3 regions of the Leptolyngbya iicbica LK genome follow, and region 1 is predicted to be linked to each of the others. Evidence: predicted binding sites of a transcription regulator. Region 1 holds the regulator's gene; each other region holds the start of a gene.
The links. Region 1 encodes NtcA, which controls nitrogen genes in cyanobacteria. Its sites were predicted from a motif close to TTTGTANNNNNNNNTACAAA; they were not measured.

Region 1 (10,722 bases):
CACCAGACCCGTTTTCACAAACTCTTGGAAGCCCTTGTAGATCTTGGTAAACAGGGAACCCGAGGCCAACGGCGCAACAATGTGGTCAGGCAGTTGCCAGCCGAGTTGCTCCACAACTTCATAGCCCAGGGTTTTCGACCCTTCGGAGTAGTAGGGACGCAGGTTAATGTTCACAAATCCCCAACCCTGAGTATTCGCGACCTCAGAGCAGAGGCGGTTGACCTGGTCGTAGTTGCCTTTCACCGCCATCACGGTGGGGTTGTAAATCAACGTACCGAGGACTTTACCGGCTTCCAAATCAGCGGGGATGAAGACGCAGCAGTCGAGTCCAGCATGGGCCGCGATCGCTGCTGTGGAGTTCGCCAGGTTACCCGTGCTTGCACAAGAGACGGTAGAGAAGCCCAGTTCACGGGCACGGCTGAGGGCGATCGACACCACCCGATCCTTAAAACTCAAGGTCGGCATGTTGACCGCGTCGTTTTTAATGTAGAGAGACCTCAACCCTAAACGCCGCGCGAGGCGATCGGCTTTGAGTAGGGGAGTCATCCCCGTACCGACATCGATGGGATTGTCGGAGGCCACCGGCAAAAAATCTTTGTAGCGCCAAATTGATTTCGGCCCCGCTTCAATACTGGCGCGACTCACCCGCTGACGAATCAGGTCGTAGTCGTAAACCACCTCTAAGGGACCAAAGCAAACATCTTCGCAAACGTGCTTGGCACCGAGTTCATAGGTTTCGCCACACTCTCGACAGCGCAGTGCCGAAAAAGTTGCGCCTAAGGCAGCGCCGGTCGATAAAGTTTTGGGCTGTTCAATGGCCTGGGTCATCGTTTTCTGTGCTCTCTCGCGGAATGAATTGGTAGCAGCTGCAGCAACAGGACTGTTTCAACTGAACTTCGCGGATAGTATCACGGCTAAAAAACACGGGTCAAACATACCCGACCATTTTTGTCGGGATTTGAAATGAATCAATGAAACAATTGCTGGAGAAGACTTTGAAGGCTTTGTCCGGCAGCGATCGCCATCCGAGCCCAAAACCATGTTCAGGAAAAAATTGACACCTTTGCTACAAAAAATCCAGTGAGCTCAAAGCCGCGATCGCGCCCTTTGCCCTGCCACTCCTAAGATTTTCGGCAGTTTTGTCGACTCCAAGTATCGTTAGATACAAAAGGTCTTCTCATAAGTCGCATTAATAGACGGTTAATGCATTGCGGTTTGCATTTCTTAAAGGCCCAAAGACCACGCAATGATGTCTCAATTGATAGGCGTTTTCGTGGATTTCAGTAAGATGTGGCTATCGTGATGTTTGGTTCCAGCAGACAAAAGTGGACTCAAGATGATAGCAGCGCAGGACAAGCCCTTAGCCAATGCGTTTCGCCAACTCGCAGGCGGCGCGTTTCCGCCAGTCGTGGAAACCTACGAGCGCGGCAAGACAATCTTTTTTCCCGGTGATCCCGCGGAGCGCGTCTATTTTTTGATGAAAGGGGCGGTGAAGCTCTCGCGAGTTTACGAAATCGGCGAAGAAATCACGGTCGCTTTGCTGCGAGAGAATAGCGTCTTCGGGGTGCTATCCCTGATTACGGGTGAGCGGTCTGATCGCTTTTACCATGCGGTAGCGTTCACGCCAGTCGAGTTGTTGTCTTTACCGATTGATCAAGTGCAGCCCGCGCTCGCCGAAAATCCGGAACTCGCCATGGTAATGCTGAAAGGGTTGTCATCGCGCATTTTGCAGACCGAGATGATGATCGAAACCTTAGCTCATCGCGATATGGGCTCTCGGTTAGTCAGTTTTCTCCTGATTTTGTGCCGCGACTTTGGCATTCCTAGTTCCGATGGCATCACCATTGACCTGAAATTATCGCACCAGGCGATCGCTGAGGCGATCGGGTCTACCCGAGTCACCGTCACTCGCTTGCTAGGCGATCTCCGCCAAGAAGGCATGATTGCCATCCATAAAAAGAAGATTACCGTGCATGACCCGGTGAATCTCAGTCAGCAGTTCACCTGATTGGAAAGCGTTGCAGTAGAGTGGTCATGAATCGCAGGTAACGGGCGCATGGCCACAGGCTACGTTCTAGTATTAGCAGTCTTGATTCTAGGCGGCGTAATTGCCACGCTAGGCGATCGCATTGGCATGCGCGTTGGCAAGGCGCGGTTGAGCCTATTTAACCTGCGCCCGCGCCAGACGGCGACTGTGGTCAGTATTTTGACGGGCGGCGTCATTTCCGCCTCGACCTTGGCTTTGCTCTTTGGTGTGAGTCAGCAACTCCGCACCGGGGTCTTTGAGCTAGAGCGCATTCAAGAGGACCTCTTGCAGGCTGAGGCAGAACTAGGCGAAGCAGAAACCGCCAAGGCCGACATTGAGTCTGCTCTCACCGATGCCCGCGCCGAACAAACAGCGGCCCAGCAGGAACTCGCCAAAATTAATCGGTCCTTGCAACAGGCGGTCGAGCAGCAACAAACAACCCAGAGCGAACTCCAGCAGTCGCGATCGCGATTATCATCGCTCCAATCGGAACTGGGAGAGGTTTCCCAGCAATCGGCTCAACTCCAAAATGAAATTCAGCGGTTACAGACCGAGCGGGCCGACCTATTGCAGCAGCAGGCCACAGTCCAAGAGCGCATTGCCGAGCGCGATCGCCTCATTGCCGAACGTGACCAAGACATTGCCCAGCGCGAAGCCCGCCTTCGAGAACTGCAAAGTCAACAGGCCGAACTACAAGAAAATGTTGCATTGTTGGAACAACAATATCAGGGCCTTTTTCGGGGCAGCGTCGCCGTCGGTCGCAACGAACCTCTCGTCTCAGTGCTGTTAAGAGTCAACGACGAAGTAGAAGCTCGCCGCGCCGTTGATCAACTGTTGCGGCAGGCCAACCGCTCCGCCATCGAAGAAATTGCCCCAGGCATCGATCGCGATGATCCGGTCTTGCTGATTCCCACCCAAGACGTTGATCGCCTTGTGCAGCGCATCAGCGATGGCCAGTCTTATGTGGTGCGGGTGCTTTCGTCGGCTAACTATATTATTGGCGAGCCTTGCGTCGTTGCTGATGGTGGCCCTTGCGTCCAGGTCTTTATCGACGCCGCAGTGAATGAACTCATCTACGAACCGGGACAGCGCCTCGCGATGGTCAGTGTTGATCCCCGGAATTTGACCAATCAAGAGTTAGTCGAAAAGCTAAACCTACTAATTGCGTCACTCCAATTTCGTGCCCGTCAAGACGGCATTGTGGGCGATACCTTGCAGGTCGCCGACGGACGGACAGATGCCTTGATCGCCTTTTTGCAAGAAATGCGGAATCTGGATACGCCGATCGACATTCAAGCGATCGCGTCAGCCCCGATTCCAACAGTCGGCCCGTTACAAGTCGAATTATTTGCCGTTCGCAATGGCCAGGTGCTGCTACGCACCGATGACTTACCCCGTGAAGCCCCTTCAGAGACCAGTTCCAGCGATCCCCGCCGCCGTTAGCAGCTCCTCAATCAAGCCATTTCAAGCAGCTGACAAGATTATTTTTCCATCAAGGAAATTTAAGAATGTCTACAAGATTTGCGGATAGTAACTATCTGCGCCCTGATTTAGCTTTCTATATTATTCAGTGCTTAAAATTGGTCTACGACATCAAAAGCGTCTTAAGACCAAGCTTGGGATCGCCATATCAGCGTTAGCGGGATCACGGTAGTCAACATTGGGATTCACTATCTCCAGCCCGCCATTTAGCTTGAGCGATATAAGCAGTTTGATGATGGCCGAGATGTTGGCAACGACTTATTCTCGGCAAAGCGACCATGATTTTTGCTGATGAGGTTACTGCAAACCCTAACTGATCAACCCATAAGGCCAGTTCACAAGCGTAAGGAGAAATCCGATGAAATTTGAAGATATTTATCAGTTTTTTGAGGATCCACCACCGATATACCTTAACAAGGAACTGGCTGTTTGCTATGTCTTGGCAGTGCTCTTGCAGCAAGATTCCTACGGGACGGAACTGATTCAGAAACTCGCCAAGGATTATTCTGACTATCGACTATCCGATACCGTTCTCTACAGTGCCTTAAAATTCCTCGAAGATCAGTCCGCCATTGACGGTTACTGGAAAAAAGTTGAGGGCCGGGGCCGTCCCCGGCGGATGTATCGGCTGAATCCGGATTGGCGGATGCAAGCCGAAGAACTCGCGGATTTGTGGATTAACTACATGCGCGATCGCGTTTCCCAAACCAAGGTTATGCCAGAGCCAGCCTATTCCGGTCGTTAAGGGCTACCCCCGAGTTTGAAACCATAATCCCCATGCTGATAAACCTCAGCATGGGGATTATGGTATGGACCTGTAGCGCCGCAATATCGTGAGGGCCAAAGGTCTCAGGAAGGGGCATTTGATCTGTCAGACCTGGATCTCGACTGTTCACTATCAGCCCCGGTATTTAGCTAGACGACCTCAACGCAACGCGTACCTTCGCGCGTTGTCAGCCCCGCATGAACAACCGACACCTGCCTTCAAAAGCAGAGCGCATTTAGGCTATTCAAGCTTCGATTTTGACCGAGATAATCTTGTCGCCCTGGCGAATCGCATTCACCACATCCATATCCTCAGTTTTGCCAAATACGGTGTGTACGCCATCTAGGTGGGGCTGTGGAGCGTGGCAAATGAAAAACTGACTGCCACCCGTATCAGGGCCACGGTGTGCCATCGATAGGCTGCCGGCCTCATGCTTATTTTGATTGATTTCACACTTGATGGTGTAGCCAGGGCCGCCCGTGCCATTGCCTTTGGGGCAGCCGCCTTGAATCATAAAGTTAGGAATCACCCGATGAAAGTTGAGGCCGTCATAAAAGCCATTATTCGCCAGATCGACAAAGTTCTGAACGGTGCCAGGCGCGTCAGCATCAAACATTTCTAGCGTAATCGTGCCCTTATCCGTTTCCATAATTGCGCGAGTCATCCAGTCTCCTAGTGAGTATTGTGAGTCAACAAGCTAGGCAGGCATTTGCTTTAAATCTGCGATCGCACTGCTAACTGAGAAGGTCTATGGTTCACTCTATACGTTTTGGCGATCGCTTTTATCATCACCCATCATGGCTAGGCGCACTGATAATAAAGCTGCCGCGATGATCCCAGAGTCGATTTAAGTCAACTGGCTGATATCACTCAGATCGAGTGGGCCAAAATCATCATCGTCGTCATCCGAGTCATCCGAATCTTCTGCCGCTGACTCTCCTAAAAAGTCGTCATCACCAAAGAGGGCATTGACGTCTTCAGCCATATTGTCTTGATCTGACGGAGTATCACCAAAAAGGTCATCCTCTCCGAACAAATCATCTTCCAATTCAGCAGAGGCGCCTTCGGCAGTGCCGCCCTCATCTTCAGAGACTTCCAAGTCAGCGGTTAAATTGTCCGTTTCACCAAACAAAGCCTCATCTAGGTCTAGAGATGTGGTTTCATCAGTACTGCTCTCATCCGCTACGGCTTCCCAGTCAACAGTTAAATCATCTGCTTCGCCGAACAAATCATTTTCTAGTTCTGAAGAGGCGGCGTTAGTATCGGTTCCTCCCTCTGCTGAAGGTTCTAAATCAGCAGTCAAATCGTCTGCTTCGCCGAACAAATCATCCGTTAGTTCGGGCGAATCGGCCTCAATGTCAATATTCTCATCTGCCGGAGTTTCGAGATCAGCGGTCAAATCATCCGCTTCATCAAACAAATCATCATCTAGTGCTGCCTCTGAATCAGTGCTAGATGGTTCTCCCGCAACAGTTTCCAAGTCTTTGGTCAAATCATCTGCTTCGCCAAACAAATCGTCGTCTAACGCTGCATCAGGAATGACCGACTCGCTATCCGCACCCATCTCCTGATCGTCGGTCAGCTCATCCGACTCACCAAACAAATCCGCCTCTGATTCCGGCGACAGGGCTGGTGAGGCAGCGGCTGCGCCAGACTCTGACAAGGTGTCTGCAAAGGCCTCAGCATCACCAAGCAGCGAGTCATCCTCGTCAAATAAGTCATCATCAGCCGACGTCGCGTCTGAGAGAAAAATATCGGCTCCAACTGTCGCTGAAGGTTCAACTGCATTTGCCAGAGCATCGTCAGCAAAATTCGCGGAAACTTCCTCGTCTACTTCCTCGCTGACTTCAGTGGCGTCAGCCTCTGAGGCATCATCGGTTCCCAGGTCAGAGACTAAATCTTCATACCCATCGTCATTGAGAAACGCATCCATCGGATCCGTCACCTCTGATTGGGTGGTTTGCTGTAGGGCCGATAGCCGTTGGGCATAGTCGGCTTCTAATTCTTCTAAACGACGGTCTAACTGCACCTGTTGGGCCGCCAACTGCTCAGCCAGACGTTGCTCAAAGTCGACCTGTGCTTGCTGCGTCGCAGCCGCGACCTGTTGGTCGAGTTCCCGTTGGGTATATCGCATCTCTGCGACATCAGACATTTCCGCAGCTGATCCCGGAGACGCTAACGCCACCGTCGTTTCATCGCCAGTACCCATAATTTCACTCGGGGTTGGAGGCACGATCTCACTAGCCAGAGTCGAAGCAGCAGAGGCTTCAGCCTCGACTCGTAGCGCGGCTAATTGCGCTTGTAACTCAGCCTCGCGATCGGCAAACTCTTGCTCAAATTCTTGATGCTTTGCCGCCATTTTTTGATCAAACTCAGCCTGCATCTCGTCTCTAGCGATGCCGACATGCTCAGCGAGTTGCTTTTCGTAAGACTTTTGCAGCTTTTGAGCCGCTTCGTTGAGCCGGAGTTCATACTGCCGTTTGAGGTGCATGACCTCGCGGGGTGACGCTTTGGCGGTACTGTCGCCATTTGCTGCTTCGGTAGCCTCTCCTGGTGTGGCCGTTACGGCCATCCCGCGGTGGTTGCTGGCCGGGGGCTGTGTGGCCGCAGCTCGCCCTTGCTGCATGACCCGAAACCGGGTTTCGTAGGTCTGCTCCATTTCAACCGTTTTTTGCGATAGCTGATCTTGGTAGTGCTCGATAGTGTTTGCCAGCTGCGTTTCATAGTCGTGGCGGAGTTGGTCAGTCGCTTCTCTTAACCGTAATTCGTGGGATTGTTCGATTTCGGTCAGCCGTCGCTGACTCACTTTGAGAGCTTCGGCCTGTTGGCGAAATCGTTTTTGCACGAGGGAATAGCCAATTAAAATGCCCACGAGCAGGACGATCAAAAACGCAATGATGATGCCAGGGGTAAATGAATTCATAAGGATTCCCTCGTTTTGGCTGAGCGACTATTAGGGTCATTGCCCTGACACGTCAGCAATGACACACGCAGTTTTGCCCCACATGTTAGCGAGCAATGCTCAACTGCATTCATAAATTCGATGAAGTGAATTGTTTTTACATGAAAATCACCCCAGGCTGTGCCGCGAGGATAGGTGGATCTTGGCGCAAGGCGCGATCGCCTGGTCAACTGGCCTCCCCCTTGCACTGGGTGCGTTAAGTATTCGCCCCCGCTTTGCGATTGCGATTGCGATATAGATGTGGTGCTGAGGGCCGGGAGCGTCACCGATAGAATAGTGAAATCAGGAGCAATTTGCTTGCTGACTGCATTTAGTGACTGTGATTAACGTTCACCATGATGAAAAGTGCTTTGATGTCGTCGACTCTGCGCCAGGAAGTGTTGAATTGGTTGCACACAGCAGTGCCAGAGGTGCGGCTACAGCATATTTTGCGGGTCGAGCAAATGGCGATCGCCCTAGCTGAGGCCCATCAGCTATCGGTGGTGCAGGCCCAACAGGCAGCGTTGATGCACGATTTGGCCAAGTGTTTTGCCCCTGAAAAATTATTAGCCGTCGCGGCTGCCGAAGAATGGGAACTTGACCCCGCTGAGCAACAAGTGCCCCATTTGCTACACGCGCCCGTGGGAGCAGTGGTGGCCCGCGAGCAGTTTGGCATCACTGATGAAACGGTACTGCGAGCGATCGCTGCACACACCCTAGGCAGTCCCGATATGGACGCGATCGGCGCAGTGGTGTATCTGGCCGATGCACTAGAGCCGGGACGGGGCGACACCCCTCAGCTACATCATCTTCGACAGCTAAGTTATGGTGATTTATGGAAAGCGACTTATGAAACCTGTGTTTTTTCCTTACAACATTTGTTGGAACGCAGGCGACCAGTTCATCCACGCACTATCCTGACCCATAACGGGTTGTTAACGATCTGTCGTCAATCTACTCAATCAGTTACCGCCTAAGTCGCCCAAGTCAGTGTGCATTGTTTACAAGTTTTCCTACGTCTGGCCTTAAAGTAGGCCATCAAGCTGTTGAATTGAGGACTTTCACCTTCAAATGTCAGATGTCAAAAATACGGTTACTCCCTTTCAAAAATCGGCCTCCTCAGATGCTGCGATCCCAGTTACCGATGCGGCAACGCGGAACTTTGCCTTGGCCTTAGCCGCTGCCGCTGACGAACGCAAAGGGGCAGACATTCGGATTTTGAAGGTCGATGGGGTGTCGTTTATCGCCGACTATTTTGTTGTGGTCACGGGCTTTTCCTCGGCTCAGGTCAGAGCGATCGCCCGCAGCATCAATGACACTGCTGCCGCTGATTTTGAGCGTCAACCTCTACGTACCGAAGGACAAGGCGACAGCAGCTGGGTCTTGCAAGACTACGGCGAAGTCATCGTCCATATTTTCATGCCTGATGAGCGCGACTATTACGATTTAGAAGCGTTTTGGGGCCATGCAGAAGAAATCCCCTTTGCGGCAGAGTCATAGTAGATCCACCACTGGGAGCCGCTATTGCTCGCAAGCAAGGTTGAGGATGTAATGGTTAATTGAGCCAGCCATCAAAGAGGAACGACATCTTCATAATGGCGACACACCATATCAGTCTGACAGGAAGCAATGATGCTGCCCAGCGCAGTTTGCTCATCGATGGGGAGTGATTCCTAAACCCAAAAGACACAGAACGCATTGCTCGTCGCCATATCACTCGACACTAGAGTCGGATTTGCCATTGATAGATACAATTATCGTCAAACCAACTCATGTGGTAAGGGCTAGCCCCATCCTGGGCAACATAAGTTAGCTTAAGGTTAGATGCTAATTAGGGTTACATTTCCTCGTGAGTCAGAAGCAGGATTAGGCTCCTGCAGGAAGCGACACCTGACTATAGAAGTCATCTTTTGGTAGTGCAGGTAACGGTTCCACTGAGGTAAACATCTCAAGGTTGTAAGCATCCAGTGATTACGAAACGGGAAGAGGAAAACTAGCGTGCTTTATCTGGCTGAGGTTCAAAGAAAGACTGGATTTATCGGCAGTGGTAAGGCAGATTTTAAGCTGCTCGCTTGTCAACGCGGTGATACGTGGACGGGTGTCCCTGGTGACGAGACCATTGCGGCCCCAGACGATGCTAGCTACAACGCCGGAGCCTTGGTCATGGTTGAGCTGAGCAACAACCGCCAAATCACCCGTCACTATGACGCCGGTCGTCCGCTGGTAGGCATTTTGCAAAACTTCTCTAACCAGAGCAAAAAGTCCAAATCCCAAGAAGAAGAGATTGAGCAGTGGAAGCAATCACTCACCTTTCAAAGTCAAGAATTAAATCGGCGTGAGTTAGAACTTGAAACCCGCCAAGAACAAGTTGAACAGGCTGAAGCTGATCTAGAAAAACTCGAAGCGCAGCGACAGGAAATTGAGTCGTCTCAACAAGAACTGGATCAGTTAAAAGAAGAACTGGATCGCAAACATCAAGAACTGCAAGGGGCGTGGGATCATCTCAACGGTGAAATCCGGCGGTTTGAAGAGCGCCAAGAAGACGCCTCGCAAAATGCGGGCCTGGATGAAGCCCAAAGCCAGCAGCTGCAAGAAGCCTTAGAACGTCTCACCAATGCAGTGACCCCCACAGAGGGGCTTCGCGAACAACTTAACTTGGCTTACGAGCTCGTCAACCAGCAGCAATCTCTCTTATCTGAGCGCCAGCAGTCACTGGCAACGCAACAGCAGCAGCTAGACGAAAGACGAGGTCAGCTGCAGCAAGAAATTGAAACCCTGACTGGTCATTGGCAAGGCTGGCATGATGCCGAAGCTGCTTTGAATAGTCGTAAAGCTGACTTAAAAGTGCAGCAGCAGACTCTAGCCGACAAGCAAGCTGATGTGCAGACGTTGTCTCAGCAGTTGCAATCGCAAAGCAATCTATATCAGCAAGTTTACGAACTGCTGAATACCTCTGACAAAGTCCGTCTGAGCGACAAAGTTGACGTTGCTGCGTTGGATGCCTTACCGCTTGATGAGTTGCAAAAGGTCGTTACAGATTTAGAAAAAGACTTAGAAAAAGTCTCTCGGTTTGTGAATGACCAAGAAGAAGAATTAAAACTGGAACAAGAGGCGATTGACGAACTGAAGCAACGGATGGAGCAAGTGAGTGAATTCGATCGCTTGCAGCTGGAAACAGAACTCGCCGAAGAGCAAGACCGCTACCAAATGCTCAATGAGACCTTGGTTGGTCAACGACGCAATCTACTTGAGCGGGAAGAGGTATTGAGTCAGCATCAGGCCGTATTGCGACGGCGACAGGGGCTAGCAACGGAAGAAGCGCCCGTCAATGTGGTGGATTTGGAGCCGATTTTGAAACAAATTGATGCTCAACGCCAGCAAACTTCGGACACCTTGCAGCAGTGTGAGTCTGAGATCAAAGAGATACAGGCCCGCCTCGACACGATGAAAAAAGAGGTTGAGGAGAAATCGGCTGAGCTCGCAACCGGGCGTGAAGATTTAAAAGGC
Region 2 (10,722 bases), 1.1 Mb from region 1:
CTCGATATGGAAATGCTCAGGCGCTTGCTGGGTTTCGTCATTCACCAGCGCCACAATATCCCAATCGGTGACGACCTTTTTCTTATCCGCTAAATCCTTAAAGCGCAAGAAGGCACGGTTCAGTTCCTGATCACCCAGTTCATGGCCCAGTTCTTTTAACCGGGTGCGGAAGGCGTTGCGGCCCGAGTGCTTGCCCAACACGATTTGGTTTTTGTTGAGGCCGATGGACTCCGCATCCATGATTTCGTAGGTGAGCTTGTTTTTCAGCACGCCATCTTGGTGAATGCCGGACTCGTGGGCAAAGGCATTGGCCCCGACGATCGCCTTATTCGGCTGCACAAACATGCCCGTCAGGTTGGAAACCAAGCGAGACGTGGGATAAATCTCGGTGGTATCAATATTCGTCAGCGGTGCCTCCGACTCAGCGGGGCGACCAAAGAACGGATTATAGAAGCTGCGGCGGACGTGTAGCGCCATGACCAACTCTTCTAACGCCGCATTACCGGCCCGCTCGCCGATGCCGTTAATGGTGCATTCCAGTTGACGCGCCCCGTTTTTCACCGCTTCCAAGAAGTTGGCGACGGCCAAGCCCAAGTCATTGTGGCCGTGGACGGAAATGATCGCCTGATCCACGTTGGGTACGTGTTCCCGAATGCCGCGAATGAGACCGCCAAATTCTGACGGGGTCAAGTAGCCAACGGTATCGGGAATGTTGATGGTGGTGGCCCCTGCCGCGATCGCCGTTTCCAACACGCGATACATGAACTCGGGGTCAGAACGTCCGGCATCCTCCGGCGAAAATTCGATGTCGTCCGTGAAGGTTTTGGCGTAAGCCACCATTTCTTCCGTGATGGCGAGCACTTCTTCGCGGGTTTTGCGCAGTTTGTACTGCATGTGGATGTCGGAAGTGGCGATGAAGGTATGGATGCGACCTTTGGCCGCCGGGGCGATCGCCCGACCCGCCGTTTCGATATCGCCCTTAGTAGCTCGGGCCAAACCACAAATCGTGGGGCCATCCTCCGTCCCGACCTGAGCCGCAATCTTGTTTACCGCTTCAAAGTCGCCGGGGCTCGCAAAGGGAAACCCCGCTTCGATGATGTCCACCCCCAGTCGTGCCAGCTGCCGCGCGATCGTAAGCTTTTCATCCACGTTTAGCGTCGCGCCGGGAGATTGCTCACCGTCGCGAAGAGTGGTGTCAAAGATTAAGATGCGGTCAGGCTGGGGTTGGTTACTCATCGGTGTTCACAAGCAATAAACGACAAAATTTGTAGCAACACGCACTATTCTAATCTCCTGCTTCAGAAGTATGGGCGATCGCTAAACCTCTATTTTAGAGATTTGCTGACTTTGATGAGGATCATCACGAGCATTTAAGAAATTGCTTGAACATAGCATCCCCGATTGTTGGGGTTTGATACTGCTAGCCCTCTACAGCCCCGAATGAGCAGCGGCACCTATCATCTGCAGCTTACTTAAGCTTGGGATCAGGTCAAGCAGTTTGGGAACTGCAAGCTCGTTCCCCTTCACGGCGCGTAAAGAAATCGATCGCGACCCAAAGTCATGGGTATGATCAGACCAGCAATTTTCGATTGGATCGCATGAGTATTCGCTGGCGTAGCGCATTTCGATATCCCCAAACCACCTTTTTATTAGTCGGGGCCGGTTTGGGTTTTTTGGCGCTCGTCGTATTTACCGGCTTCCAATGGGTGGGTGTAGTGGTGGGAGCCATCATTGCCGTCGGCATGTTGGGCGCGTGGTTTTTCCAGTTTCGGGGCGATCGCCTCAACACCACAGGCAATCTGCTTGATCGCACCGTCATGTTGGAGCATTTGGATGCGATCTCCGCGAAATTTCCCGGCATCGATATGCAAAGTCCCTGGGTGAATGCCTATCAATGGTCTAGCGAGAGTCAGACCGCCGCTGCCGAAATTGCCGAGCGCGACTCGACCCTGATACCCGATCTGTTAGAAGCGCTGTACACCGTCGAAGGGCTCGCCGCCAACATCGCTGGCAGCACTGTGGCGTTGGAACAAGTGCAAACCGAGCAATACCGCACCCTGACTCAGCAACAGTTGGAGAAGAGTTGCGATCGCCTTCAGGAAACCCATCATCAGCTCCAGGCTTTACGCGACCAAATTGTCCTGGCGCAACTCTCCGCCGATGCCAATGCGAGTGTAGCCCTGCCCGATCGCCTGCAATTGCTCATCGAAGCGAACAAAACCACCTTGCAAACCGCTGCTGACGACCCCACCTAACCCCTATGCTGATTCCTCGATTATTCGCCCTGCTCAAGCGTCCCTTTGTGTTCACCTTGCTAGCCAGCTTTTGCCTGACTTTGGTGTGGAGCTGTGCAAGCGTCGGCGGTGGAGGCATTCCTTCGGTGGAGTCAGAAGCCGAAGCCGAAACGGTTTTACTGGAAACCGTCATGCCCAGGCTCGATTGGGAAGAAGATTTTGTCGCCGATGCCGTCGCCAGTCGTTACAGCACCGACACGATCAGCGAGCCATTGCCCGCGATCGAAGATTTCCCCCTCTACGCGGCGCAACCGCCTAATGATGGACAGACGGTATATCTCGAAATTTTCAGCTCTTCTGAAAAAGCCAATGTGGATAAACAGAACGAACGCTGGCTAGTAGAAGTGGCCGACGCCTTTAACCAACAGGGCGTCACCACCAGCGGCGGCCAACCTATTCAGGTGGGGATTCGCCAGATCCCCTCGGGTACGGCGGCGAGGCTACTGGCCGCAGGGACCGTCCAACCCGCTGGCTATTCCCCGTCCAACGATCTCTGGGTACAGATGATCAACAGTGAGGGCGTCAACACCACAGCGGTGCAATCTCGGTTGGTGCCCAACACCGCTGGCCTGGTGCTGCAAGGGGAAGCTTACAACGCCCTGGGTGGCGGCGAAGTCACCTTTGCCCAAGTGCTCGACGCCATGATTTCGGGACAGCTGACCGCAGGCTACCCTAACCCTTACACCAGTTCCACCGCGCTGAACCTGCTGTACAGCCTGTTTTGGCGATCGGCTGGCTTGTCGGGAGACGCTGCTTTAACCGTCGCCAATTTGGAATCCCCAGAAGTCAATTCCGTCTTCAGCGCCTTCCAAGAGCAGGTTTTGATTACCACCACCACCACCCTCGACTTACAGGAGATCTTTATTCGCGACCCCGACAAGTTACAGGCGTTTCCGCTGGAGTATCAGAACTATCAGAGCCTGATCCAACTTCCCGGCTTCGAGAATGTGCAGTTCGTGCCCTTCGGCATTCCCCACAACAATCCTCTGGTCGGCTTTGATTGGAACTCTGCCGCTCAAGCCGAAGCCTTGGCGCAGTTTGGCGAATTTGCCATGGCCAGCGAGATGCAAGCGCTAGCGGCTCAGCAAGGCTTTGAGCCAACGCCGTATTTAGAAAGCGGCCAAGCTCCGCCGATTCCCTCGGGGGAGGTGCTGACCGCCGCTCAAAGCTATTGGAAGGCTCGGAAAGACGGGGGCCGCACGGTTTACCTCATGACTGTGGTGGACACCAGCGGCTCAATGGAAGGGGAACCCCTAAATGCCGTGCAAGAAGGCTTGCAGGTGGCGAGTTCGGTGATTAATGCCGGCAATCAAGTGGGGCTGATTACCTTTGGCGATCGCGCTGTTTACCGCCTGCCCCTCGCTGCGTTTGATCAACTGCAGCATCAGCGCTTACTCGCCGCTGTCGATAATTTGCGGGCCGACGGTAGCACTGCCATGTATGACGCCATGCTCATGGGCATGGGCGAGTTGATGAAACAGCGACAGTCTGATCCGGAAGGGCGATTTTATTTGCTACTGCTCACCGATGGCGAAGCCAATCGCGGCTACAACTTCAATGATGTGGAAGAGTTGATTAGCTATAGCGGCATTCGCGTTTATCCCATTGCCTATGGCGATGTCAATGAGGGCGAACTAGCCGCGATCGCTGCCCTGCGCGAATCCACCGTCAAAACCGGCACCACTGACAACGTCCAAGACTTGCTCAAAGATCTCTTCCAAACCAATCTGTAGCCCCGATCAACGCCATGGATGAATTTCTGTACCACTACGAAGCCCGGTTAGTCTCGGTGTATGACGGCGACACAATCCGCGTCGATCTCTCCCTCGGATTCAATATTTGGCAACTCAACAAACCGATTCGCCTCTACGGCATCGACACCCCAGAGCTGCGCGGCGTTGAACGAGAGCAGGGTTTGGTTGTGCGCGACATCGTGGAGCAGCGCCTCCGGCAGGCTGACCGCCTGATCATCGAGACTCACAAAGACAGCACCGGCAAGTATGGTCGCCTGCTGGGCACAGTCCACTATCGAGTTGCGGAGCAATGGCACAACCTCAACCAGGAGTTACTGGACGAAGGGTTGGCCGCAGCCTATTTAGAGTAGAGCACAACTAAAAACGCCCCCATGAACCTGTTGTTCATGAAGGCGTCTAATCGCTGAAATTAAATCGTGCTGCCGCTAAAGGCTAAGGTCTACCGCCCGACGACAACTGTTTCGAGCGCAACACATCAAGCCATGGGCAGCACTTCTTTTTTAATGATGCCGTGAACACCCCAGTTGCCATCGACAACCTGGGTAATGCCAAAGTCCGCCGCCACTGACATCAGCGAAACGGCTTCGTCTTCGGTCAAGCCTTGAGTCGTCATGAGGAAATGCCGCATCTTGCGGAAGGCATCGCGCATCGCCTTGTCGATGGACGAGTTGGCATAAATGTCTTGCTGGGCCGTCTCCCCCAGGTCAGCCAAGTAGTTGGGATAGCTGAAGCCGTGGACGATGTACTCAGTATCCGTCTCTAACAGTGGATAGTAGAGATCTTCGAGGACGGTGTCGGGCAGTTCGTCCTGCTTATGGACGGTGACGCGGAAGGTGCCCGTGAGCGACGTTTCGATCGCCGTCCCCGCCAACTCCGAATCGCCCTGCGCCGCATGGGGATCGCCCATCGACAGCAGCCCCCCTTCGACCGCCACGGGATAGTACATGGTGGCGCCTTTGCCGATGCGCCAGTTGTCAATATTGCCACCAAAGTAGCTAGGGGGCACCGAGTCCACAATATCCGCCTCGGCGGGGGCCAACCCAATCACTCCAAAGTGAGGCCGAATGGGCACCGTCACCCCTTCCAGCACTTCGTAGTTTTCTTCCACCGTGTCGTGGTCGACGGGTACACCAGGATAGTCAATAATTTCGTGAACGACCCCGTAAGGGTCAGTCTGCGGCGTCCACTGAAAGTTGTAGAGAGCCGTGGCGTAGTCCTCTTCGCCAGTGGAGTCGAGTTCGTAAATGGTGATCACTTCTCGCGACTCTTCGAGCATGTCGTTGTAATGGAAGCCCCACCAGGCCGCCGCGTTGCTGCCAAAGGTGCGGCCCTCATAGTCAGGATTCGCACTAGGACGCGGCGCGACATCGAGGATTTCGACTTCCAACACATCGCCCGGTTCAGCCCCGTTCACATAAATGGGGCCAGTCAAGATATGGACGCCCGCACCTTCACCCGCGCCAACGGTATACACTTCAGGGTCGATGGAACCCGCACCTCGGCGGTCAACCCCTTTGCCATCTTCAGTCCACTCGTATACGCTTTCAGCCCCCGGATCGCCCATGACCATGAGCGAGGCATCGTCGTTGGCGTGGTGAGTCAAGGTTTCGACGGTCACCGTTTCGCCGGAGTTCATGACGAGTTCTGGTGCTAAATCTTGGCTGAAATAGCCCCAATGGACGGTATCGGCAGTCGCGGCCAGGTAATGGTCCGCCATAGTTTGCGCGATTGCCCGCTGCCCTAACCCGACCCCGTTACTCAAACTGGCGATCGCTATCAATAGCGCCGTCGCCCCCAAACTCATGAGCGCAAAACGCCCCTTTCGACTCATACCCCACACCATATCGATTGCTCCTGATTCAGCCGAGTAAATGTGCTTCAGATCACAATAGAGACTGTAAGAGGGAGCCGCTTAGGGCGTTGTATTCATCAAAACAAATTGTCGAGAAAATCCTGCGGGGCGCTGGGGCTTGAGAGCAGAAACAAGCAAGCGATTTAAATTTTGGGCAGATTATCGGGGGTGGGGATATCCGGTGGCTCGGGCAATGCCCCCGCTTCCGCCATCAAACGGGGATAGACGAGCAAAAAGAAGCCCATCCAAACCAGGATTGGTACTGCCACCAATCCGGTCACCCAATAGCGGTGAAACAGGAACCAACTGCCGCCAATAATGCTGACGCCCGTCAACAAAATTGACCAGGGCTGGCACCACCAGGGTTTGTAATCCCAAACGGACATCTTTGTGGATTCAGGCATAAACATTAGCGATCGCACTGCACCGTCATTGTAATCAGCCGAGTGCGATCGCTGGATGGGATTAAACTTGAAGCAAGCATCTGCCCAGCCGTTTGACGAATCCTGCCCTCTTTTGACTTATGCCTAAAGATCCGCCCGCTATCTTAAAGTCCGTGTCGGTGAACTTGCCCTTTGGCATGGGAGGGGCCACCTGGGAAGCTGACCCTACCGAGCAAAATGCCGCCTGGGAACTCTACATCGAATTGGTCACCCGCATCGCTGTACAGTCTTTGGATGCCCAGCAGGGCACCGTGCGCGAAGCTCTGAGTTCGCTTTACACATTGTTTGGCACCACCCGTGACATTCTGCGCAAAGCGGGCCCCAAGGTTGGGGCATCGCGAAAATCGGTGGGGGGCATTGCGATCGCCGTGCTCAATCAAGGATTGCGCCCCTTTATGTCAGAATGGCACCCGCGCCTGCAAGCCTGGGAAGCGCAAAACACTGGGGACTTGAGCCCGCAGGAGCACGAAAAAGCCTGGGCGGAAGAACCCACCCTCCGCGCCGAACTGGAAAACCTACGGCAAGAACTCGCCACCTATGCCCATGCCCTGGCGGTCATCTCCGGCGTCGAGGAAGAAAAACCATGACCTCTCATTAGGTGACAGGCCGCCGGAAAGTTATAGTCAATCAACCCAAAAACCGCCCTGGAAAACTATTCCAGGGCGGTTTCAGCAGGTGTGCTATTTAAGTGCGATCTCGTTTAGCGGATATATTCCTTCAGCACGCTGTTGCGGTTGGGGTGACGTAGCTTACGCAGCGCTTTCGCTTCAATTTGACGAATCCGTTCGCGTGTCACGTTGAAAGTCTGGCCAATTTCTTCCAGAGTTTTCATGCGGCCATCATCTAGGCCATAGCGCAGACGCAAAACGTCGCGCTCACGCGGGCTCAAGGTACCCAAAACACCTTCTAAGTCTTCCCGCAGCAAGCTCTTGGAAACTTCATCTTCAGGTGTCTCACCGTCCGACTCGATAAAGTCGCCCAAACGAGAATCTTCTTCCTTACCAATGGGAGTTTCCAAAGAAATTGGTAGCTGAGCCGACTTGGCGATGAACCGCAGCTTCTCGATAGTCATTTCCATGCTGGTGGCAATTTCTTCTTCAGTTGGCTTGCGGCCCAACTCTTGCGACAACAGCTTCGTCGTTTTCTTAATCCGCGAGATAGTTTCGTAAAGGTGGACGGGGAGGCGAATCGTGCGGGACTGATCCGCGATCGCTCGAGTAATTGCCTGGCGAATCCACCAAGTAGCGTAGGTGGAGAACTTGTAGCCTTTTTCGTGGTCGAACTTTTCAGCCGCCCGAATCAAGCCCAAGCTGCCTTCCTGAATCAAGTCCTGGAAAGACAGACCACGATTCATGTACTTCTTCGCAATGGAAACAACCAGTCGCAGGTTGGACTGCACCATCTTGTCCTTGGCGCGGCGACCCAGATGCAACCGCTTTTGAAAAGCGGGCAAAGGCATATCGACGGCTTCAGCCCATTCAGCATCAGTCGGCTCATGGTCCAAGCCATCCATCAACTCATCGCGGATGCGCTCTAGCTCCAGCAAGTCAGCAATCTTACGAGCAAGCTCAATTTCTTCTTCGGCCCGCAGGAGGCGAATGCGGCCAATTTCTTGCAAATAGAGGCGGATCGAATCTTCTGTGTAATGCTTCTTCTTAGTTTGGCTACGGCGAGTTGTCTTGCTCTTGGCCGCTTTTGCGGGAGCTTTGGCTGCGCCAGCATCGTCAGAATCATCGAATTTTGATGAGCTACTATCGCTATCAATTAAGAGCTCCAACTCGTTTTGGGGCTTGATTGCTCCGAGCAATTCTTTCGCTTGAGTCATGCCGCGTTCCTCGTGCTCCTTCGTGCGTGATGCTTTCAAATCAAAGGCCCGTTCAGCTTAACACCCTGTTTTTGTGATGGCCTCAGGGCCAGATGTGGTTAAACGAGCAAGATCCCTGACCGCCATACTTAAAACGCGGCGAGAAAATGTCTCTAAAACCCAAAGACAGACTGCAACAGATTAAAGCTAAACAAAAACCTTCTGGTTTACAGCAAGCAAATTAGACCCTTCTGAGTCTAAGTTTGTGACCTGCCTCACATGATTGTAGCCGCACTAACAAGTTGACTACCACTCTTTTTCCGCAAAAATCCGACAGAATTCACCCAAAAAACACACTTTTTTATAGTTTACCCGTACTATCCAGAAGCTGCGGTAAACCTCGATCTCGCCTTACAAGCCTCATTTTGGTGGGGCTGAAAGCGCTTTTAAGTAGTTTTGACAGTGAGTTTTTACGATTATCAAGAACTTATAAGTAAAATGTCCATGCATCAAAAATCATGATCGGACAAGGCTTGTGGCGGTCATTCAAGAAGTCTGGGCCTGGATGCATGCTGGTTTTTTAGTCAGCAGGTTGAGGACTCGCTGCTCAGTACCTGGCATCAGGCAAGACCACTCCACGCTAGAATCTAGCGTGATCGCTAATGACAGCATATGGAGGTTCAAGGGTTCCTTATGAATTCAGAGACGCTGACTGAGACGATTCAAAAAGGCGTCCGTGTCACTTTGGGAGCAACCGCTTCTTTGGTCGATGCGTTGCGAGATCCGCAGGCTTCTCAAGAGAAGTTTGGCAATATTTCTGATTTTGAAGTGCTGGCTCAAGAGTTAGAGGCCAAAGGCACTGATGCCGAGCGAGAAGCCCGGGCCGTAGTGGATTCTTTGATGAGTCAGATGGGGCAGATGCCTAACCCATTCGCGCCGACTCCGGCATCAGAGGCGACGGTGGATGCTTATGCCAGTCCCGTTGCTGATGCGTCTGTGCAAACTGAGCTCGAGGCGTTGACTCAAGAATTATCGACTTTACGAGCTGAGTTGGAAGCGCTCAAGTCACAACCAGGCAACGGCTAGATTGCGTTACTTGAATGTTTAGGATGCCGGGAAGGTCAGCAACACTGCTGACCTTTTGTTTTATGGATGTTGCTGAGATTAGGCCATCAACATTATCAATCGTGATGGCAAGCAATTGATGAAATGATGCGGGCTAGGCGAAAGAAGAGCCGATATCTGTTGGTACGTCTTGCCAACGCCCCGGCCCGATTGCACGTAATGCTTCTTTCAGCACAATATCCCCCGTGTAGAGAGCTTTGCCGATAATGACGCCGTTGACGCCGAGCCGTTCTAGTTTCAATAGGCTCAACAGATCGGCAACGGAACTCATGCCGCCAGACGCAATGATCGGAATCGAGGTAGCTTCAGCGATCGCCCGTAGGGCCTCTAGGTTGGGGCCTTGAAGGGTGCCGTCGCGCTTAATATCGGTGTAAATAACAGCGGCGGCGCCGCGCTCAGCCATGTCTTGGGCGAGGGCGATCGCATCTAGCTCTGAGGTTTCGAGCCAGCCCCGAGTGGCGACTTTGCCATCGCGAGCATCGATCCCCACAATGATTTGGCCGGGAAATTCTTGACTCAAGGTGTGAACTAAATCTGGATTTTCGACGGCGGCTGTGCCCAGGATGGCGTACTGCACGCCGAGGTCAAACAGGGCGGCGACCCGATCTCGGTCACGCAACCCCCCACCGACCTCAATGGGGATGTTGAGAGCGGCGGCGATCGCCGCGATCGCTTGCATATTTTCCGGTTTACCGGCCTTCGCTCCGTCCAAGTCCACGAGATGCAGCCGGGTAGCCCCTTCATCAGCCCAGCGCTGAGCTACCTCAACCGGATTTTCACCAAACACCTCAGACTGGTTGTAGTCGCCCTGATACAGACGAACACAACGACCTTCAAGCAAATCAATAGCGGGAATAACTTCCATAGGAGCGATCAATGGCAACAGAGTCCTTATTGTATCGGTTGCCTTCACCACCGCTGTCTTTAGGATGGGGGAATTTTGGGGCCGACACTTATCGCTGACAGTTGTCGCAGTGACCACAGCGCCAATCGGGTCGCGCCGGACGAAACCCAAACTGCTGCACAATAGTGCGCCATCGGCACCCATGGCCATACAGCAATTTTCTGATCGAATGATCATCCGTGGTCTTCACGACGGGGACTGCAGCTGGGGTAGGCAATAGTCGGTAATGAAACGGGTCTGTCCATTGCAATTGGCCTTGGCTATGCAGATAAGACAAGGCGATCGCGCCGTCTTTGAATTGCTTTTGCACATCTGCCAAGCTGCCCTCAGTAGGAATTTTGCGGCTAAGTTGCCCTGCCTTAGTTTGCAATTGCTGAGTTTGTTGGCGGAAGAATTGCGATCGCTGCTGGTCAGTCGGGTCGAGCCATCCCGTCCGTTCACTTACCAGCGACAAAGCTTGGGCTGGTTTGCCATCTCGTCCAGCGCGACCAATTTCTTGCACGTATTCTGTCAGCAAAGTTGGCACATGATAGTGAATGACCCACC
Region 3 (10,722 bases), on a different contig from region 1:
GCGGCGGCTGACCTTTGCCAGCGGGGCCTTGTTATCTGGCGCGTTGATATTCAAGGCGATGCCCACTGTCGGCAGCACTGCCACCCCGGTTGAAGAAAGCTTATGGCGCACGACCGGGGCGGTGCGGCAGGCTGTGGTCGATTTGTACCGCATTCAGCGATCGCAACGACACACCGCGATCGCCAACCCAGCTGCGCCTCCCCCCTCATCCGCTGACCAGACCGCCGGTAATTCCACCGCCAGCGCCGCATCGGCCACTGCCCAGTCACAGCCCGAGGCGCCGCAAGTGCAATCCGTCGCCATTACGGGCGATGTGATTGATAACGTTTTAGAAATGCGGGTTGCGATCGCCCGCGATGTCTCATCCCTAACCGTCGGCTCAAGTTCCCAAGGGTGGGTCATCACTACCGACGGGTCCGCCCACTGCGACATCGCCGCCCAAACCAGCTTGACCGCGTCTCCAACCGCTTCGGGCATCAGCTTTGGGGGTTGCCAACTGGGGGGAGCCGTGTGGCTAGAGGCCGAGTCCGGCGGCTTCGTCTTTGTCAAAAATGGTTGGTTCAAAGGGCGAGTACTGCTCTACAACGATGGCGGCCAGTTGATGGCCGTGAACTTTGTCCGTTTAGGCGACTATCTCTCCAGCGTGGTCGGCAGCGAAATGTACCACCACTGGCCCCTCGAAGCTCTCAAAGCTCAAGCGGTCGCGGCTCGCTCTTACGCCCTAACCCACCACGTGCGTCCTGCTAGCGATTATTGGGATCTCGACAACACCCAGCGGTTCCAGGCTTACAAAGGCATCAACCTGGAAACCGCCAACACCCAACGCGCGGTGGCTGAAACGGCGGGTGAGTTCATCAGCTACAACGGTGGTATTGTCGAGTCTCTGTATGCCGCGTCTGATCAAATTGTGCAAGAGGCCCACGGTGGTCAGGGGATGAGCCAACACGGGGCCAAAGACCACGCCGTCAACGGCTACAGCTACGACCAAATTTTGGGCGTGTACTATCCCGGCACCAGCCTGTCGCGCCTCGTGGTGGAGCAGTAGTCGACAACAGATCCTGCATTACCCGTGTTTTTTGTCGCTTGGCTACCCTCACCGTCTGCGGTTCTTTCCATTAACCAGGACGGCAACGCAACTACATGACATAGCTTCACTGAGCTTTAAAGGCAACCATCTGGGCACCTTTAGCTTAAGATTAGTTTAATAATCTATAAAAGCTATGGACAATACTCAATTTGTACAGCTGTCGGCCTTGCCGGGATGGATCATTGGTGTCAGTCATAACCGCCAGCACGGGTATCAATGTTGGCTGATCAACTCGGCGCTGGACGTATTGAATGACGGTTATGAATACTCGACCAGCAGTGCCGCATTGATGGCGGGTCGCTCATTCATCGAAAGACAGTACGAAGCGTAAGCTTGGCGTTGGCGATCGCCCCCATTAACCTGTTACGGCTAAGTCAGGCAGCACTACAAATCAGGTGTTCCGGCCTATCGATTAAGCCGGTAGCCTAAAAAGATCTCTGTAGGGGTTGGGCAATGCCCAACCCCTACTGTTTCTCAGCTGATCTAAAAAGGTTATTTCAGCGCAACGCTCTTAGTGCCGCATCATGCACAACCGATCGGTATTGTTATTCCTGGCGTTCTCCTAAGACCCGATCGCCATTTCGTTAATGCGCTCCAAGAGGGGCGATTGGTACTTGCGCTTGGTCAGCAAATGATCGGCAATATATTGAGCATCGCGGGCGACCCCAGAAAACCGCCCTGACCCCCAGGTATACAGCCAGGGTAAACCGATAAAGTACATGCCTTTAACGGCAGTGACGCCACGATCATGGCAAGGATAGCCCTGGCCATCAAACACGGGCACCTCAATCCAGCGGAAGTTGGTGTGATAGCCCGTAGACCAGATTACTGAGCGGATGTTGGCATCGGCGATCGCCACATCTGTGGGATCTTTTTGTGGTTCCCAAATGGGACAGTACGGCGCTTCGGGAGGAATATCGAGTTGCTGCTGCTCGATGAACCGATCCACCGTTTTTTTGATGCTTTCGGCAACGGCATCAGCCCCATCTAAGTTTTGCTTCAAGTCGGGCTTGAAGTAGAGGCGATCGCCATCAATATCCTGCAAACGTCCGTAGAGCTGCATGCCTTCAGTGGCGAACTGCCGCAGGTCAATCTCGCGACCGCCATCTCGCCCAGTGAGGTAATGATTGGTGCGATGGCGCACGGTCTCCTTCTGCGGATGCTCGTCGATCGGCATATCGTAATAGCCCATTTGATCGAGCCAGTCCACGACATCTTTGCCACGATAGCGACGGGGCGATCGCGGCGCACTGCCTACACAGAGGTGCACTCGTCGCCCGGCCAGGTGCAAATCTTCCGCAATTTGGCAACCGGATTGTCCGGTGCCGACCACCATGACGTCGCCCTCAGGTAGCTGATCGGGGTTGCGATACTGCGAAGAATGGATTTGGTGAATCGACCGGGGCAGTCGCTCTGCCAAACGGGGAATGCGGGGTTTGTGATACCCCCCCGCCGCGATGACCACCTGATCAGCGGTGAACTCGCCCAGGGAGGTGCTCACCCCAAAGCGATCGCCCAATTGCTGCACTCGCGTCACTGCCACCCCCTCTTTCACGGGAGCGTCAAAGCTTTTGGCATAAGCCCGAACGTATTCAACGATTTCCGACTTGACCATAAAGCCGTGGGGGTCGTCGCCCTGGTAGGGAAAGCCCGGTAGCTGACATTGCCAGTTGGGGGTGACCAGACAAAATGAATCCCACCGTTTGTCTTGCCAAGAATGGGCCACCTGATGTTTCTCAAAAATCAGGTGATCAAGATTCCGCTGCTTGAGGTAATAGCTCACTGAGAGCCCCGCCTGACCACCCCCAACAATGAGTACGGAATAGTGGGTTTTCATACTTAATAACCAGACCCCAAAATGACTAAGTTAACGGACTAAAAAACCAAGACTGCCGATTCAAAACCAGCGAACCATTGATTACAGTTCCAGCCACCCTGAAGGCGAACCGATCACTGGCCAACAAACTATTTACAAACAAACCGTTGGCACGACTTGTCAGCATTCGTGAGAAAAACTGAACAGGACCTAAGTTCTGTTAAATTCACCGTAATGGGGAAAAATCATGGTGCGTGTAGTGCTCGCTACAGAACTTAACGCTCTGTCGATACCGTTAGGGTCTTATGGTGAAAAGATGTCTGTGGTCAGTTATCTAACCGGGTAGCGAGGCCCACAGGAACCTGATGATGGGACGCGCGATCGCTCTCCAGGCAAGGCATTTCCAACGTGAGCGCATGGCTGAGCAGCCCCAAAGCAGCGATCGCCCACCTATCACTTTAGACAGGTTGATCCGCCGCGATCGCGCCAATGCCTGGTGAAATCTACAGACCCGCTGTCTTTAACGCCAATCCTCAAGCTTTTGTAAATCTCGATACATGCATTAGGAAAAGAGACCTTTACGGTGCAGTTTATTGCCGTTGAGATAACTGCAATCCCTCGAAGTTTTTTTTAGGAATTGAATCCATGCCTGAAGTGACGACCCCTGCCCATAAGGCTGGCGACTTTTTTGTTGATTACGAAGAGAAAGTCTTTCCCGATGTCCAGGCAGAACCTGGCGAGAAGGCCCTGGTTACGTTTCACACGGTGGCTTTTGAAGGCTCGATCGGTTTGGTGAATTTGTTGCAGGCGACCCGCTTGATTCGCAAAGGGTTTGACACTTCTGTGTTGCTCTATGGCCCCGGGGTGACGTTGGGAGTCCAGCGCGGCTTTCCAAAGCTGGGGGATGAAGCGTTTCCCGGTCACATGGCGATGAATAACCAGCTGGTCAAAGTGATGGAAGAAGGCGGTAAAGTCTATGCCTGTCGCTTTGCCCTGCAAGCGCTCTACGGTCACGGCGAACCGTCTTTGATTCCTGGCATTCGCCCCATCAACCCGCTGGATGTGCTTGACATTGTGCTGGTTCATCGCAAAGAGGGCGCCTTTATTCTCGATACTTGGACCATGTAAGCGATCGCGGCGGCTGGTCTTTGGTCGCCTGATCAGGCCGCATCAAAGACCAGCCGCATTACGATAGATCCTGTGTGTTTCCCCCTGTTGTCCGCTGGCTCTCCTGATACCGATGAATGACGCCAAAACAGTTCGTGCTGCCGCCGTGCAGATTAGTCCTGTCCTCTACAGTCGCGATGGCACGACGGCAAAAGTGCTAGAGGCGATCGCTGCTGCCGCCAAAGAAGGGGTGCAGCTCATCGTTTTTCCGGAAACGTTCATTCCCTACTATCCCTATTTTTCCTTTGTGGAGCCCCCGGTGCTCATGGGCAAAGCCCACATGTTGCTGTATGAGCAGGCGGTGACGGTGCCCGGTCCTGTCGTGGATGCGGTGAGTCGTGCGGCCCGCTCTTATGAAATGGTGGTGGTGCTCGGCGTAAATGAGCGCGACGAAGGCTCGCTGTACAACACCCAACTCATCTTTGATGCCGACGGTACTCTAATCCATAAGCGTCGCAAAATTACACCGACGTACCATGAGCGCATGGTGTGGGGCCAGGGCGATGGAGCCGGACTCGCCGTGCTGGATACTGCCGTTGGTCGGGTGGGTGCCCTAGCCTGTTGGGAGCACTACAATCCCCTGGCGCGATACAGCCTCATGGCGCAGCACGAGCAGATTCACTGTGGGCAGTTCCCCGGTTCCATGGTGGGCTCCATTTTTGCTGAACAGATGGAAGTCACGATGCGGCATCACGCGCTGGAATCTGGCTGCTTTGTGGTGAACGCGACAGGTTGGCTCACTGCGGAACAAAAGACTCAGATTACGCCCAACGAACAGCTCCATAAGGCGCTAAGTGGCGGCTGCTATACCGCCATCATTAGTCCAGAAGGGGCGCATCTCTGTGACCCGGTGGTGGAAGGCGAGGGGATGGCGATCGCCGATCTCGACTTTTCCCTGATTGTGAAACGCAAGCGCATGATGGATTCGGTCGGCCACTATGCCCGCCCCGATCTGCTTAAGTTACAGCTCAATCAGCAAGCCTGGGCCGTGATGCAGGCTCAGGGCGCCCCCGTGCCTCAACTGCCTGCGGTAGAAGCAGACGCCACCCCGTCAGATGCCGTACCCCCCACTCCAGAACCCACTCCCTCCGATTAATCCGTCCCCCGCAGAGGTGCAGGGCCATGGTTTAGCCGGGATCGGGGGATGATTAATCAATCCCGACCAGCGGCGGGCTCGCCCCGCAAAATGATTCCCCTGGTTCCGCAAAATCACTCCAACGCCTCTGTGCCGGTGGCTCCCGCTGCCCCCCTTCCCCGTTAGCCACTACTGCTGCGTGGCTTCCGGCTCGCTCAATTTAGACTCTGCTACTCGTCATCTGAAGAATCATGAACAAGCAACGACTCATCACCGAATTGCAAACCCACGGTCTGAAGATGGTCGACCCGGCAGTGGGAGCCGCTGGCCGCAAGGGCGGGGCAGGACCGTCGGATCACAAAGCCGTGACCGTAGACGGAACCACAGTGATGGTGCCGATTTACACGGGGACTGCCAGCCAGTCACCCTATTCCGTGCAGAGCAGCGATGCGGCCACAGCGACGCTCGCCCACGCCGATGAAGCGATCGCCCCCATCGCCTTTCCCAAGCAGCCAGAGTTCTACAACTTGACGACCGCTGACGGCATTCCCTATTGGAAGATTGCGCTGCTGCACAGTCACGATGTGCTGGCGACCACCGTGCAGCAAACCTGTATGCGCTATCGCGACGAATCGACGGCCTGTCAATTTTGCGCCATTGAAAAATCTCTGGATGCCGATCGCACCATCGCCCGCAAAACGCCGGAACAGCTGGCAGAAGTCGCGGAAGCGGCCGTGCGTTTAGATGGCGTTTCTAACATGATCATGACTACGGGGACGCCCAACAGCAGCGATCGCGGCGCGGCCTACCTGGCGGAATGTGCCAAAGCCATCAAAGCTCGGGTGAACCTCCCGATTCAGGCGCAGTGCGAACCGCCGGACGATTTTGTCTGGTTTGAGCGGATGAAAGCGGCGGGCGTCGATAGCTTGGGCATGCACTTAGAAGCGGTGGACCCCGAAGTGCGGGCTCGCATCATGCCGGGGAAAGCGGAAGTGCCTTTGAGTCATTATTTTGATGCGTTTGAGGCAGCGGTGAAGGTGTTCGGTTGGGGCCAGGTGAGCACTTATTTGCTGGCAGGACTGGGCGATAGTTTAGAAACGCTGGTGGAGGCGAGCGATCGCCTCATCAACTTGGGCGTCTACCCCTTCGTTGTGCCCTTTGTGCCCATTAGCGAAACGCCGCTGGCCAACCATCCCGCCCCTAGCAGCGACTTCATGTTTGCCCTGTATCAAAAAGTGGGCGCGTTGTTGAAAGCCGCTGGCATGACCTCAGAAGCCATCAACGCCGGATGTGCAAAATGTGGCGCTTGTTCCGCCCTTTCCACATTTGAGAAATAGCGGTTCTGGCGATCGTCAGTAATCCCAATTCTCTGCAACAGGACTGCAAACCCCACTCCCTCAAAGCACCTCTCCCTTTCTTGAATGCCCCTTGGGCTATAGCTTGGGAGAGGGATTGGGGTGAGGGCCAAATATAGCGGCAAAGTACAGAATTGAGATGAGGAAACGATCCCCCTCAATCAGAACAGCCGAGACGGCTGTTCACACTTCGTTGGTTGAGTTGCTGCTTACGGTCGGATGTTGTGGTGCATTTCGATGTGGGGCATGAGGGAATGGGGCTTTTCCAGGCCATGTTTTTCCATGAGGGCTTGGTCGCCCATGATGTCGACGGGGTTGCCATCCGCGATTAAGCGACCCTCGTCGATCAGGAGAACGCGATCGCACACCTCCAGCAAAAACTCCAAATCGTGGGAAGCCAGCAACAGCGTCTCGTCAGACCTTTGCAAAAACTGAATCAGGCGGCGGCGGGTGCGCATGTCGAGGCTGGCGGTGGGCTCGTCATAGAGCAACACGCGGGGACACATCGCCATCAGGCCTGCGATCGCCACCATTTGCTTCTCACCGCCAGAGAGGTGGTGCGGGGGGCGATTGGCCAGAAATTGGATGCCTGTGAGTTCCAGTGCCGCCTCAACCCGCTCGTGAACTTCGGCCTCTGATAGGCCCAAATTCAACGGGCCAAAGGCAATATCGTCCCGCACGGAGGGCGAAAATAGCTGGTCTTCGGGATCTTGAAAGAGAAAGCCCAACTCGGGACGAAACTGATTCGGCTCGACGGGGCGATCAAACAGGTGAATGGTGCCCGACTGGGGCGCGAGCAAGCCGCACAGCAACATGAACAGAGTGGTTTTGCCGCAACCGTTGTGGCCAATCAGCCCAACCCGCTCGCCTTCGCGGATATCAACGGTCAAGCCGCACAAAATATCGGGATTGTCAGGATAGGAAAAGGCCAAATCCTGTAGCGCGATCGCCACTGGGCGAACCAGACTGTGGGGAGCGGTAGGAATCGACACGACCGGTGACGGGCTAGACGATGAGACTGAGTTTAGAGAAGGTTTCATAACGATGCCAGAGAAAGTTCGCAAATCACAACGCTGACGGCAGCCGTCAACGTCAAAATGGTGGGCAGGGTGAGGGCTGCTCCCGCAGTGCGCTGCAAGGCGCGAGGCGGTTGCTGACCGTAGCCCCGAAGCCGCATCGCGCTGTAAACTCGCTGCGATTGTTCATAACTGCGCAGCAGCAAACTACCAAAGAGGGCTGCGAGCCAGTTCCAATGCCGCCGCAGCGTTTGTCGCGAGTGGCCATAGCCGCGCAACTCCATCGCTTGGCGCATAGTGGCGAGTTGGTTGGCGACATCAAACAAATAGCGATAGGTCAGCAACGTCATATCGGTCAATAACGTAGGGATGCCGAGCGATCGCATGGCTTCTAGCAGGGTCAGAAAGGGAGTCGTCCCTAACAACACAAACCCGGTGGTCAAAATCGCTAGAAAGCGGCCCGCAATGAGCGCCGCCATTTGGATGCCTTCCAACCGTAAGGAAAAAATCCACCCTTGCCAGAGCACCGTTTCCCCCGAAATCCACGGCAACAGCCCCACCATCGCCACGATGAAAAGCCCTGGATAGGGGAGCCGACGGCAAAGATAGGTGAATGGCAGCTGCGACCACAGATACAGGCTAATCACCACCCCAAATACCCATGGCAGCAATACCAAATGTCGCACCATGGCGATCGCAAACATCAGCCCCAGCAGGCTGAGCAACTTGGGCCGCGCCGCCCAGCGATGAATCGCCGATTGGCCAGGAATATAAACATCGGCATGGAGACTAACAGCCATAACATTAACGCTCTAATAATTCGGGTTTGACGCGCAGTAAGAAAAAGCACAGCAGCACGGCAAACACCCCTTCTAAAAAAATCAGGGGAATGTGGCCCAACATCAGCGCCGTGAGAAAGCTTTTTTCAGTACTTTGTTCGAGCGTCGAGGGAATCGCAAAAATCACTAAGGCAAAAAAGACCAGCGCCGACAGGCCCACGCCAAACGCGCCCGCGACAAAGCTAAACAAACCGAGGGAGACCTTGGGCGGCAGCGACTTGCCCAGGTAATGACGGAGTTGAAACAGTTGCCCTGCCAGCAAAGCGGGAATGCCCATCATGACGGCATCGACGCCCAACGTGGTGACGCCCCCGTGCCCCAGCAATATCGCCTGAAGCAATAGGCCAATTAAAATCGCGGGCCAGGCGTACCAGCCTAAAACGATGCCGAGTAGGCCGTTCAGCACCAGATGCACCGAGACGGGCGGCACCGGCAGGCTGAGGGAGGAACCGACAAAAAACGCGGCGGCCATGAGGGCAGCTTTGGGGACTTCGACCTGAGAGTCTGACGTTTTCTTGATTTGCTTGAGGGCGACCCAGGTCATGCCCCCCGCGATCGCATACCCAGCGACGCAGACGGGAGCAGGCAAAATACCGTCAGGAATATGCACTATTGCTTACCTCGTCGCCCAAAAAACAATGCCGTGCCGACACAGCCCCAGGTTACCGCCCCCGCTACGATCCCGCGCTGTAGCAGACTCAGACCGGCATCATTCGTAAAGGTACTGGCGATCGCCCCCTCAGACTCGACGGGGACGACGGCAATATCACCATGCCCCGCTTGCCGCACCGACACCTCCCAATTGCCCGGAGCTGTGGGCACAAACACAAATTTGCCGTCGGCATCCGTCAGGCCAGTGTATACCGGCGTCTGCGGATCATCGGGCGCAAAGACCTGCACCGTCGCCTCCGCCAGCGGCTCACCCGAGTCATAGGTGGCTTGAATTTCCATCGCCGTGGCGGTGCGCGCTTGAATATGCGCCCCGTGGGCGATCGCGACTCCGGGCAAGCTGCCCATCGCGATCGCCACGATGCCTAAGTGTTGGAGACCGCTACGCAGCGCTGAACCGAACCCCTTCATTAGCTATCCACCAGTTGAGTTTCCTCGCAGTGCCCCTCGCCCACGTGGCCGAGACTGGGCAAAATTCCCATCAGGGTTTGGTATTCTTCGGGCGTTAGTTGGGCCTCCAGCGCGGCCATATCCACATCGAGGGTGCCACCATCCGCGATCGCCGCCAGCGGATCGAAGCCCAGCGCTCCGGTATTGATGTCGTCATCGGCAGGCGCTTCGCCATCGCCAAATAAATGATCAAAGTGGAAGGTGGCCTCTAAATCAGCCGCTTCATCAGCATTGAGAATGCCTTTGCGCTCGTCGCCGACAAAGTCGCCACACACATACTCCAGCTCGGGATCAAGCTTCACGACAAAGTCGATGGTCTCGCCCGCTTTGGTAGCCGTCCCTTGCATCCAAATGGTTTGGCCAGCGGCAGGTCCCTCCGCAGCGGGCATCATCTGCCAAGACAAGGCATTGTAGCGACCGGCGGGCGCTTCAACGGATTTCACCATGATGGGTTCAGCATTGTCGTCGCCCTCCGCCAAGTCGACCGTCACAGTTTCGGCAATAGCGACGGTTTCGGTCGCTTCGGGGGTGCCCCCAGCCTCGGCGTCGAATGGCGGATCGCTCTGGTAGGCGGTAATCCCCGTTAGGGTGACGTACACATGGTCAAAGCTGACTTCCCAGCCATCTTTGGTCACAAACCCCTGACGGACAAAGTCTTCACCATTCGCTCGAATGGTTAACTCGCCCGTGCCATCGGTGGCCGCAGCGACTTCTTCTTCGGGGGCCGATTCGGAAGTGGTGTCGGCGTCCGGAGTGGTTTGGGGGCTACAGGCAAGCAGCAGTGTAGGCAGGGAGGCAGCGATCGCGGCTTGAGTCAAAAATCGATTCATCAACATGCAGAAAAGCTCAAAATCTAGGGGCAACGTTGAGTGCAATCCACACTCCGTTCTCACCCCTCAGTTAAGCCACCCCAGTTGGGAAATACAATACCCCCCTGGGGCATCAAGCCCGGAAATCGGAGACTTCTTAGGCTTTTCCCAACGTTCCGGCAACGTTTAGTTACCGCTAGTCAAGTTTTCTTTGAGCATTGTTTTAAGTTGTTGCGATGCGGCCAAATTGCTGCAGCACCAGGAGGTTGTTAAGCGTCAAGACCCCGGCCCATTCTCGTTGCGCGATCGCCCAAGCCTCAGGAAAGTCGTCTGCCCACGACCAGGTCGGTCCCCAACTGCCATCAGCGGCCTGGGTCGCAATCTCATAATCCAAGTTCGCTTCGATCGCCGCCTCTAAACCAGCTCGAAAGGGCGATCG

Region 2: the regulator NtcA is predicted to act here: its motif matches at 5,968-5,987, upstream of DYY88_RS08395 (acetamidase/formamidase family protein).
Region 3: the regulator NtcA is predicted to act here: its motif matches at 3,444-3,463, upstream of DYY88_RS00935 (MSMEG_0572/Sll0783 family nitrogen starvation response protein).

The regions. Positions count from the first base shown of each region.
Region 1 covers NZ_QVFV01000002.1:1,376,383-1,387,104, forward strand. The annotation lists gene thrC (threonine synthase) at 1-828, opposite strand, end outside; gene ntcA (global nitrogen regulator NtcA) at 1,337-2,008, shown strand; gene DYY88_RS13100 (DUF3084 family protein) at 2,057-3,469, shown strand; gene DYY88_RS13105 (PadR family transcriptional regulator) at 3,867-4,253, shown strand; gene DYY88_RS13110 (peptidylprolyl isomerase) at 4,519-4,938, opposite strand; gene DYY88_RS13115 (hypothetical protein) at 5,122-7,197, opposite strand; gene yqeK (bis(5'-nucleosyl)-tetraphosphatase (symmetrical) YqeK) at 7,572-8,192, shown strand; gene rsfS (ribosome silencing factor) at 8,287-8,715, shown strand; gene hmpF (pilus motility taxis protein HmpF) at 9,214-10,722, shown strand, end outside.
Region 2 covers NZ_QVFV01000002.1:288,461-299,182, reverse strand. The annotation lists gene DYY88_RS08415 (2-isopropylmalate synthase) at 1-1,236, opposite strand, end outside; gene DYY88_RS08410 (hypothetical protein) at 1,599-2,255, shown strand; gene DYY88_RS08405 (VWA domain-containing protein) at 2,261-4,027, shown strand; gene DYY88_RS08400 (thermonuclease family protein) at 4,042-4,398, shown strand; gene DYY88_RS08395 (acetamidase/formamidase family protein) at 4,524-5,879, opposite strand; gene DYY88_RS08390 (DUF6737 family protein) at 6,044-6,286, opposite strand; gene DYY88_RS08385 (hypothetical protein) at 6,424-6,930, shown strand; gene rpoD (RNA polymerase sigma factor RpoD) at 7,044-8,207, opposite strand; gene DYY88_RS08375 (hypothetical protein) at 8,841-9,233, shown strand; gene hisA (1-(5-phosphoribosyl)-5-[(5-phosphoribosylamino)methylideneamino]imidazole-4-carboxamide isomerase) at 9,367-10,137, opposite strand; gene DYY88_RS08365 (RecQ family ATP-dependent DNA helicase) at 10,226-10,722, opposite strand, start outside.
Region 3 covers NZ_QVFV01000001.1:224,824-235,545, forward strand. The annotation lists gene DYY88_RS00920 (SpoIID/LytB domain-containing protein) at 1-1,045, shown strand, start outside; gene DYY88_RS00925 (hypothetical protein) at 1,221-1,418, shown strand; gene DYY88_RS00930 (MSMEG_0569 family flavin-dependent oxidoreductase) at 1,650-2,924, opposite strand; gene DYY88_RS24815 (hypothetical protein) at 3,272-3,403, shown strand; gene DYY88_RS00935 (MSMEG_0572/Sll0783 family nitrogen starvation response protein) at 3,549-4,031, shown strand; gene DYY88_RS00940 (Nit6803 family nitrilase) at 4,144-5,166, shown strand; gene DYY88_RS00945 (MSMEG_0568 family radical SAM protein) at 5,397-6,482, shown strand; gene DYY88_RS00950 (energy-coupling factor ABC transporter ATP-binding protein) at 6,710-7,540, opposite strand; gene cbiQ (cobalt ECF transporter T component CbiQ) at 7,537-8,316, opposite strand; gene cbiM (cobalt transporter CbiM) at 8,321-8,965, opposite strand; gene DYY88_RS00965 (carboxypeptidase-like regulatory domain-containing protein) at 8,965-9,435, opposite strand; gene DYY88_RS00970 (DUF4382 domain-containing protein) at 9,435-10,304, opposite strand; gene DYY88_RS00975 (hypothetical protein) at 10,507-10,722, opposite strand, start outside.